Regions from separate parts of the Streptomyces sp. BB1-1-1 genome, predicted to be linked through region 3. Evidence: riboswitches for the same ligand, from Rfam matches in the RefSeq annotation. Region 3 holds a riboswitch; each other region holds the start of a gene.

Region 1 (3,236 bases), 550 kb from region 3:
GTCGGCGTGCGACCCGCCGTTCAGGATGTTCATCATCGGCACCGGCAGCAGGTGCGCGTTCGGGCCGCCCAGGTAGCGGAAGAGCGGCAGGTCGCTGGCCTCGGAGGCGGCGTGCGCGACGGCCAGCGAGACACCGAGGATGGCGTTGGCGCCCAGCGAGCCCTTGTTGTCGGTGGCGTCCAGGTCGAACATGGCCTGGTCGATCAGGCGCTGCTCGGTGGCGTCGTAGCCGACCAGCTCCGGGCCGATCTGCTCGATGACGGCGAGGACGGCCTTCTCGACGCCCTTGCCCAGGTAACGGCCCGCATCGCCGTCACGGAGTTCGATGGCCTCGAAGGCACCGGTGGAGGCGCCGGACGGGACGGCGGCACGACCCGTGCTGCCGTCGTCGAGGCCGACCTCGACCTCGACCGTGGGGTTGCCTCGGGAGTCCAGGATTTCCCGGGCTACGACGACGTCGATGGACGGCACGAGCATCTCCTTCTTCAATGTGACGCTTCGGTGTGACGCGCGGGTCCACAGGACCGCAGCGGCTCTGCGGGACCGAGCCTAACCGGCTCCGGGCGATCGGCCAGCCGATCGCCCACCCGCTGGACAGAACCGAGAGTAAATTGTTTCCGAACGGAACAAAGACGTTCCCGGAAACCGGGGCGGGATCGGGGCGTGAAAAACCCGTCCCGGTGCGTACGGGGGAACACGCACCGGGACGGGAGCAGGGGGCCGCTGCTTACTTCAGGTGCAGCTGCTGGCCCGGGTAGATCAGGTCGGCGTCGTCGACGATGTCGTCGTTCAGCTTGAACACCTTGGCCCAGCCGCCCTTGACGTCGTGCTCCTCGGCGATCGAGCTGAGGGTGTCGCCCTTGACGACCTTGTACTCGCCGTCGCCCTTCTCGACCTTCTTGCCGGTCGGGGTGGTGACGGTCTTCTTCTCGGCCGGCTTCTCGGCCTTCGGCTCGGCGGCCGGGCGCTCGTCGGAGCGGGAGGCCTTCTGCTCGGCGGAACGGTCGGCGGTGGAGCCGCCGCTCTCGCTCTGCGAGGAGCCGCTGTCCTGGCTCTCGGCGCCGCCACCGGTGTACGCGGCGCTCGACAGGCCGGTGCCGCAGACCGGCCAGGCACCCTTGCCCTGGCCCGCGAGCACCTTCTCGGCGATCTCGATCTGCTGCGCCTTGCTGGCCTGGTCGGCGGTGGCGGCGTACTGCGTGCCGCCGTAGCCGGCCCAGGTGGAGGCGGAGAACTGCAGACCGCCGTAGTAACCGTTGCCGGTGTTGATGGACCAGTTGCCGCCGGACTCGCACTGGGCGACGGTGTCCCACTCGGACGCGGTGGCGGCGGAGGCGTTGCCGGCCGCCATCAGCGGGGCGGCGACGGCGGCACCGGTGACGCCGGCGACGGCGATGACACGGGTGGCCTTGGACGGACGGCGGTGCTTGCCCTTGCCGGAAAACAGCATGGTTGATCCCCTCACCGACGCCTGCGAGGTGAGCTGTCGGGTTCGGGCCGGTTGAGTTGCCCGGCCGGGTTCCTCGCGGAACTCGGCTCCACCCCTAGCCGCTCCGGCTCAACTGCCCGGTGCGGCACTTACCTTGGGTCCCCCGCTCCTGCCTTCGGCGCTTGCGCGACGACTGTTCCCGGACGGCCGCTGGCAGGATTCGGCGTTGCGGCAGCCGGGGCCCGCGATGGCGAGCGGTCATGACCGTAGACACGCGCTCCGCGGATTTTCAAAGACGATCACGGCTTCTGAGACCTATCTCTCACGTGATCCAAAACGGACATACAGTCTCGAACCATGACGCGAACTGCCCCTACTTTTCGCCCGATTCGCCCGTGACCGTGAGCGTCTGACCGGGCAGGATGTGGTCCGGGTCGGTGCCGACGACCTGCTTGTTGCCGACGTAGAGCGAGCGCCACCCGCCGTCGAGCCCAAGGGAGTCGGCGATGCCCCAGAGGCTGTCGCCGGAACGGACGGTGTACGAGCCGTCCGCGACCTCTCGCACCTCGTCCTCACCGCGCGAGGCGTGCCGCCCCGACGACTCGCCCGCACGACCGTCCGCCGCGCCCTCGTCGGCGCTGTCGCCGCGATGCTTGCCCGCGCCGGAGTCCCCGGTGTCGGTGAGCGCCGAATCCCCGCCAGTCTGCCCCGCCTTGTCCCTTTCGCCGGTCTCCGGAGAGGCCGTGGGCGAAGCGTCGGCACCCTGGGAGCCGGCGCTGCCCGTGGGCTCGGCTTCAGGGGAAGTGTCGGACTTGGTCGAATCGTCCCCACTGTCCGACGTGGCGTCAGGGGTGGAGGGCGAAGACGGCGAAGGGGACGAAGAGGACGTCTCGGAGGTGGGCTCCGGCGACTCGGTCGTGCCGGACGGCTCGGGAGTGTCCGACGTCTCCGGCGCCGTCGGCTCCTCCGACGTGCCGTCACCCGTCGAACCGGTTCCGCTGTCCGTGGGCGCCGGGCCGTTGCCCATGCCCGCGAGCAGGGCGCAGGTCGGCCAGGCGGCGATCCCCTGGTCCGCGTGCAGCTTCTCGGCGACTCTTATCTGCTGGGAGCGACTGGCCTGGTCGGCGCTCGGCGCGTACTCGGTGCCGCCGTACCGCTCCCAGACGTCCTGGGAGAGCTGCAGGCCGCCGTAGTACCCGTTGCCGCTGTTCTGGCTCCAGGCGCCGCCTGTCTCGCACTCGGCGACGCGGTCCCAGTTCGCCCCGTCGGCCGCGTGGGCGCCGGTGGCGCCGAGAAGCGGGATCGCGATGGCGGAGCCGGTCACTCCGGCTGCGACGACCAGGGCGGGAGCCTGGCGGGGGCGGCGGTGACGACCGTTCCCGGAGAGCATGCGACGACCTTTCACGAGACAGCGGGGACCGCGCGGCGGGTGATGCTCGGCGCCACGCTGATTCGTGAACGTATAGGCAGATGATCGCTTGTCACAAGTTCATGCCGCGCAGATCACGTGAAGATCACAGAGTTGAGCGCGTGTCACTTTTGCGTCGGCGACGAACCGTTGCCCGCCGACGACGGGACGGGTGTGAACGACACGGGCAAGGTGCGCAGACCTCGCATGATGAGCCCGCCGCGCCAGCGCAGTTCGGCCGGGTCCGCGGCCAGGCGCAGGTCCGGGAAGCGGGTGAGCAGTGTGGCGAGGGCGGTCTGCCCCTCCAGGCGGGCGAGCGGGGCGCCGAGGCAGTAGTGGATGCCGTGGCCGTACCCGAGGTGCTGGCTGTCGCGGCGGGAGAGATCCAGGGTGTCCGGG
Region 2 (3,236 bases), 2.6 Mb from region 3:
ACTGGTGCCAGCCCACCAGCCGGGCCGCCTCGCCGCTGGTGATACCCGCCGACGTGCGCAGGGCGCGCAGTTCCGCGCCCAGCTTCCGGCGGCGCACCACGGGACCGTGCTGCATGGGCCACTCCCTTACTCCTTATGGGCCGCCCAAATACGCTCTGCCGTCGCAGAGTTCACCGCTTTGAGCGACAGATATATGCATATCTTGGTGGATCGCCGCCCCGCACCGGCCTGGTGATGGCAGTCTGGCGGCGAAGCACCAGTCCGGGACCGTACTCGAACCATCCGCTCCGTGTCCGGCTGCGGTCCCGTGGGAAAGGGACGACGTCGCCATGGCAGACCATCTGGAAGCATCCGTCACTCTGCCGAGCGATCCCGCCTCGGTGGCCGCCGCGCGCACCTATGTGGTCGGCACACTGGCGGAGTGGGGCCTGCCGCCGGACACCGACGTGTCCGACACCGTTCGGCTCATCGTCTCGGAGCTGACGACCAACGCGGTCCAGCACACGTTCGGACAGTCACCCACCTTCACCGTGGACCTCGTGCTCGACCGTGACGAGCGGCTGCGCATCGGTGTCACCGACAGCCATCCGCGGTTTCCCAAGCGCCTGCCCGCCGCCGTCCAGCAGGACAACGGCCGGGGCATGGTGATCATCCGCTGGCTGACGGCGGAGTGCGGCGGCAAGCTGAGAGTGCGGCCCACGCGCGAGGGCGGCAAGACCGTCTCCATCGAACTGCCCTGGGCACCGCCGGCCGGTCCGGTGCCCGCCGAACCGGCCTCGGCCGTCGGGCGGGCCGTGGGAAGCCAGGAGCCGCAGCGGTGAGTCGCCGACGGTCCCCGGCGCGCCGCAGGCGCATACCACGCACCCGAGGGGGTGACGGCGGGTCAGGACGCCGTCACCCCCTCGGGCGGGCTACTTGACCCGGCCGTACCAGACGCTGCCGGTCCAGATCTTCTGCAGACGCACCACGTCCCCGGTCTTCGGGGCGTGCCAGATCTTGCCCTTCCCGGCGTAGATGCCGACGTGGTAGATGCTGCGACCCGAGTGGAAGAACACCAGGTCCCCGGTCTTGCGGTTCTTGGCGGAGATGTGACGGGTCTTGTTGTACTGCTGGGCGGCGGTGCGTGGCAGCTTCTTGCCGGCCTTCTTGAACGAGTACAGCGTCAGCCCCGAGCAGTCGAACCTGCTTGGTCCGACGGCGCCCCATTTGTATGGCGCGCCCTTCTTGGAGGCAGCGATCTTGAGGGCCTTCGTCGCATGGCTCGCCGCGACCGCCTCGGAGGCGACGCCGGGGACCACTACGGAACCGCCCACGGCGGCGAGGGTGAGGGCCGAGGCCGTACCGGCACGGGCCATCAGCGACGGGACACGATTGAGCGCGGACATGCGCAACCCTTCGTCAGCCGCCTGTGAAGGATGACCTGTCGGATTCGGGCTGGCGAAGTTGCCCGGCCGCACGAGTGCGGCTTCACCCCAAGGGCTGCTCGGCCCGGCGCGGCTCCAGCGGAGACGACCGTTCCGGCGACCCGTCGTGCTCGGGTCCTCCACTCCTGCCGATCCACTCCTGTCGACCGGTCGTCCGGGCGGCGGCAGGACTCGGCGTCCGCCCGGACCGCCCCGCCGCTGCGGCGGGGGCTTGTCGTCAGTCACGGATCTTGTCTCGCCCCATGGGAAAATCCCAACGGAACGTGCCCTTTGTGTTGTTACTCACCACTCACCCGTTCGGGTGGACACCTCTGTGTTCGACCAGCCGGTGCGTGTGGTGACGACCCCGGGACCAGCGACGCAGTGGCTCATTGCGCTGTCCGGACACGCGGGTCGCGCAAGCTCGGCCGGTCGGAAATCGGAGGTTTCCCTACGCCGAAAGGCGGTACGCCGTTTGGTCCGTTTCGACTCCGGTTGCCTCAACGGCCGGAACGGGGCGGAAGGCCGACTCGCGCCGTCCGCCGTTCACCGTCTAGCACGCGCAGCGCCCGGGCCAGGGTGGTGGCGTGCAGCTCGGTCTCGCGCCGCCGGTGCATCAGCGCCAGCGCGTCGCGCAGGGCGGCAGCCTTGCCGACCAGCGCCTGGGCGGCCCGCAGCCCGCGATAGGTGTCGCCCTCCCGCGCGGGGTTGATGCGCCCGAGCAGGTCGACGACGTCCAGGTACCGGTCGATCAGCTCGGCCTCGGCGCGGGTCAGGGCGGGCAGTGGTGGCAGTTCCGGTGGCAGCATCGCCGGATCACCTCGCGCCGGGTGCCGGAGATGTGACCCTGCGGCTGGGCACCACCCGGTCCACCAGGCCGTACTCCAGGGCCTGTTGCGCGTCCAGGACGGTGTGCCGTTCGATGTCCGCGCTCACCTGCTCGGGACTGCGGCCCGTGTGCCGTACGAGGATCTCCTCCAGGCGGGCGCGGACGCGGATCAACTCGCCGGCCTGGATGGCCAGGTCGCTCGTCGGCCCCTCCACCGGCTCGGTGAGCGCGGGCTGATGGATGACCACCCGTGCGCCCGGCAGGGCAGCGCGTTTGCCGGGCGTGCCCGCCGCCAGCAGTACCGCGGCCAACGCGCCCGCCTGCCCGAGGCAGGTCGTCTCCACGTCGCAGGCGACGTAGCGCATGGTGTCGTAGATCGCCGTCATCGCGGTGAAGGAGCCGCCGGGCGAGTTGATGTAGAGCGCGATGTCCCGGTCCGGGGCCTGGTGTTCGAGATACATGAACTGCGCCATCACGTCGTTCGCGGAGGTCTCGTCGACCGGTGTCCCGAGGAAGACGATCCGCTCCTCCAGCAGCTTCGAGTACGGGTCCGTCGTCCGGCTCCCGGCACTCGTGCGCTCGGTGAACTCGGGCAGGACGTGACGGGCGGACGGTCGGGTCATGGCGAACCCCTCCTCGTGGCAGAACCGTGTTCGGCTGCACTGCCTCCTGTAAAAAATGTACAGGACGTACGTTGCGGAGGGTGAGGAGTCGCGAGGATCGCGCGTTCGCCGGCAGCGGAAGCGAGCCGTAGGGGGGCGTGGGGCGCCCGCGTTCATCCCCCGTTCGGCGGCTCGTGCAGGCCGAAGGAGGAGCCCTGGTCGTCCCGGCACAGCGCGAACCGGCCGAACCGGGCCACCGACTCCGCGTCCTCCTCGCCCTCCTCGCCGAGGTCCTGGACCGAGCCGCCCAGTTTCCGCACCCTGGCCACGGCGGCGTCCAGGTCGTCGACCCGGAAGAAGACGTACGGGGAGGCGCCCGCGTCACCGCCGTGCAGGCCGCCC
Region 3 (3,236 bases):
TCCGCGAGCCGCTCGGCGGAGATGTTGGAGGCGGCGATGTGCCGGACCTTGCCCGCCTTCACCAGCTCGTCGAGCGCGCCGATGATCTCCTCCACCGGCACCTCGGGCTTGTCGAAGTGGGTGTAGTAGAGGTCGATGTGGTCGGTGCCCAGGCGGCGCAGCGAGGCGTCGGCGGCGGCCTTGATGTTCGCGGCGCTCAAGCCCGGGTACTCGGGGTGCTGGCTGACCTTGGTGGCGAGGACGACGTCACCGCGGTTGCCGCGGGAGGCGAGCCACTTGCCGATGACGGTCTCGGACTCGCCGCCGCTGTTGCCGTCGACCCAGGCGGAGTAGGAGTCGGCGGTGTCGAGGAAGTTGCCGCCGGCCGCCGTGTAGGCGTCGAGGACGGCGAAGGAGGTGTCCTGGTCGGCGGTCCAGCCGAAGACGTTGCCGCCGAGGGCGAGGGGGAAGACCTCCAGGTCGGAGGAGCCGAGCTTGCGCAGAGAAGTCATGTCCTGCGTCAACGAACGCACCGGACCTGGCGATTCCGGAAGCGGGGCAAAGATCCCGCAAACCGGCAGCCCTGACGTCGGGGGGTCGTCGTCAGGACCGCCGGCGATCGGAGGAAACGGCGCCGCGCGAGGCGCGGATCAGGGAGTCAGGCCCTTGCTCTGCAGCCACGCCATCGGGTCGATGCCGCCGCCTCCGCTGGTGTGGACCTCCATGTGGAGGTGCGCGCCGGTGACGTTGCCGGTGGCGCCGACGCGGCCGATGACGTCACCGGTGGTGACCTCCTGGCCGACGCTGACGCTGATGGAGGACTGGTGGGCGTACCAGATCTCGGTGCCGTCGTCGAGGGTGAGCACGGTCTTGTAGCCGTACGACCCGTCCCAGCCGGCCGACGTGATCGTGCCGCTGTGCACCGCCTTGAGCAGCGTGCCCGTGGGGGCGGCGAAGTCGAGGCCGGTGTGGTAGCCGGAGGACCAGTAGGCGCCGGCCTGGCCGAAGCTGGAGGAGATGGTGTACGAGGAGGTCGGCAGCGTGTACTGCTTGGCCAGCTTCGCGAGCCGCTCGGCCTCGGCCTTCTTCGCGGCCTCCTCCTCCGCCTTCTTCTTGGCGGCGGCGGCCTTGGCCTCGGCCTCCTTCTCCGCCTTGGCGGCGGCTTCCGCGGCCTTCTTCTCGGCGGCGGCCGCGGCTTCGGCGGCGGCCTTGGTCTCGACCTGGGCCTGCTGCTGCTCGGCCTGCGCCATGATCCGGGCCCGCAGCGTCTCACCGGCGCCGGGGTCGCTCTCCGAGGAGGTCTCGGCGGCGACCGTGCCGATGCCGCTGAGCGGGGTGGCGGAACCCTGCGGCTCCGGCTTCTCCTCGTCGGAGATGAGCGAGCCGACGTTCGGCAGGTCCGGCATGGAGATCGACACCGGCGGCTTGCCGGTCTGCGCGCTGGCCATGCCGCCCGCGCCGACCGCGGCTATGACACCGACGCCGAGGACGGTGGAGCTGCGGGCGAGCCCGCCGCGCTGCTTGGCGACGCGGTGCCGGCCGCGTACGGGGCGGATGGAGTCCGCGGTGGGATTCCACTCCTCCCAGGGGCCCTCTTCGGTGCGGTAGCCGTCGTAGCCGAAGGTTTCGGTGTCGTGCCCGCTGGGCACGAACGGGGCCTCGGGGGCAGGCCGGTTGGACGCCACGTGGGCGTACTCCTTTCCTTCCTTTCGCCTACCGGGTTAGCTGACGGGTTCGGAGCAGGAAGGTCTCCTACGCGCGTATATCCGCCGTGACTAGGCACGGCGTCATACGCCCGATTCACCCCAATGTGGTGGTTCCCCGGTTCCCTTGCGGGATTCGGCGCGTGCGCACGGAGCCGCCTTCTGTGACGGCTGGGACGACCGCGCTGCGTTATCGAACGTTAATAGACGCGGGGCTCGGATTCCAAGCCGTTCCTCTTGATCATTAACGCATCCGTCCCGGACGTACGCCTCACGATCGGTGAAAACCGGGCGAGTTGACCGGTCCTGAGTATTCCCTTTCCCGCTTCGAGTTTCTGACAGTACGTCAGTTGTTATGCGGAGGGGGGTCGGTCGGTCACGTCCGGTGATGTTGATCAAGGGCCGATCAGGGCCGTCGTACGGCGAGCAGTGCCATGTCGTCGGCCATGCCGCCCCCGGAGTGCCGGCGTACGTCCTCGGCGAGGGTGTCGAGCAGCTCCGTCGGATGCCGGAACACGCGGCCGGCCAGCCGCACGTGCGGTTCGTAGAACTCGCCCCGGGCGTCCCGCGCTTCGGACAGTCCGTCGGTGTACAGCAGCAGCGTGGCCCCACCGGGGAAGTCGGCCTCCTCCGCGCGGTCGGGCCACACGCCCAGCTCGCCCATGCCGAGCGGCAGCGCCGACTCCCGGGCGGGCAGCGGGCGCAGGGTGCCGTCGGCGTACAGCAGCAGGGGCGGCGGATGGCCGCGGTTGACGATGCGGACGATCCCGTCGCCGTGCGGGAGTTCGGCGAGTACGGCGGTGGTGAACCCTTCGAAGGCGTCCAGTCCGTCGCGCCGGGTGCCCTCGCGCGCCAGCGCCCGCTCCAGCCGCTGCGCCACCGCCTCCAGCGTCGCCTCCTGCTCGGCGGCCTCCCGGAACGCGCCGATCACCACGGCGACGGCGGCCACCGCGCCCATGCCCTTGCCGCGCACGTCCCCGACGATGAGCCGGATGCCGCGCGCACTGTCCTGCACCGCGTACAGATCACCGCCGATGAAGGCGTCGGCCTGCGCGGCCTCGTAGCAGGCGGCGATCTCGAACCCGCCGATCCGCTCGGCCGGCTCGGGCAGCACGGCGCGCTGGGCGGCCTCGGCGATCTCGCGGACGGAGACGAGGCGCTCGCCGGTGCGGCGGACGAAGCCGTTGACGAGTACGGCGAGCACGGCGACCGTCGCGATGGTGATCAGCTCGGTGAGGGAGTCGACGTAGTGGATGACGCCCTTGCTCAGTTGCAGCCCGATGACGGCGGCGACGACGGCGACACCGGTGAGCGCCGTGCCGCGCCGTGAGTAGATCGGCGCGGCGACCAGGGGCGCGGCCGTGTAGAGGGGGCCCGCGGTGAAGTACCTCGGGGTGAAGATGTCGTACAGGACGGCGGCGACGATCAGCAGGATGGGGAGCAGGCGTACGAAGGCCCGCCCGTACGAGGTCCGCCGCGGCGGCCCCGCGTCCGGCGGCACGCGTTCCGGGCCGTCGCCGAGGCCGGGGTCGGGCACGGGATCGCCGGGGAGCC

Evidence for each region. Region 3 has a riboswitch for cyclic di-AMP ahead of RI578_RS21430 (M23 family metallopeptidase). Riboswitches for the same ligand answer to the same signal wherever they lie in the genome.
Region 1: it holds a riboswitch for cyclic di-AMP, as region 3 does, so the genes downstream of both, RI578_RS24000 (transglycosylase family protein) here and RI578_RS21430 (M23 family metallopeptidase) in region 3, are expected to answer to the same signal.
Region 2: it holds a riboswitch for cyclic di-AMP, as region 3 does, so the genes downstream of both, RI578_RS33415 (C40 family peptidase) here and RI578_RS21430 (M23 family metallopeptidase) in region 3, are expected to answer to the same signal.

What each region holds. Positions count from the first base shown of each region.
Region 1 covers NZ_CP134203.1:5,202,031-5,205,266, reverse strand. The annotation lists gene eno (phosphopyruvate hydratase) at 1-471, opposite strand, end outside; gene RI578_RS24000 (transglycosylase family protein) at 728-1,450, opposite strand; cyclic di-AMP (ydaO/yuaA leader) riboswitch at 1,454-1,620, opposite strand; gene RI578_RS23995 (transglycosylase family protein) at 1,803-2,819, opposite strand; gene RI578_RS23990 (cytochrome P450) at 2,963-3,236, opposite strand, start outside.
Region 2 covers NZ_CP134203.1:7,280,620-7,283,855, forward strand. The annotation lists gene RI578_RS33405 (helix-turn-helix transcriptional regulator) at 1-115, opposite strand, end outside; gene RI578_RS33410 (ATP-binding protein) at 330-821, shown strand; gene RI578_RS33415 (C40 family peptidase) at 912-1,385, opposite strand; cyclic di-AMP (ydaO/yuaA leader) riboswitch at 1,389-1,533, opposite strand; gene RI578_RS33420 (hypothetical protein) at 1,904-2,212, opposite strand; gene RI578_RS33425 (ATP-dependent Clp protease proteolytic subunit) at 2,220-2,855, opposite strand; gene RI578_RS33430 (VOC family protein) at 3,008-3,236, opposite strand, start outside.
Region 3 covers NZ_CP134203.1:4,650,783-4,654,018, reverse strand. The annotation lists gene RI578_RS21435 (aldo/keto reductase) at 1-491, opposite strand, end outside; gene RI578_RS21430 (M23 family metallopeptidase) at 630-1,664, opposite strand; cyclic di-AMP (ydaO/yuaA leader) riboswitch at 1,676-1,834, opposite strand; gene RI578_RS21425 (PP2C family protein-serine/threonine phosphatase) at 2,089-3,236, opposite strand, start outside.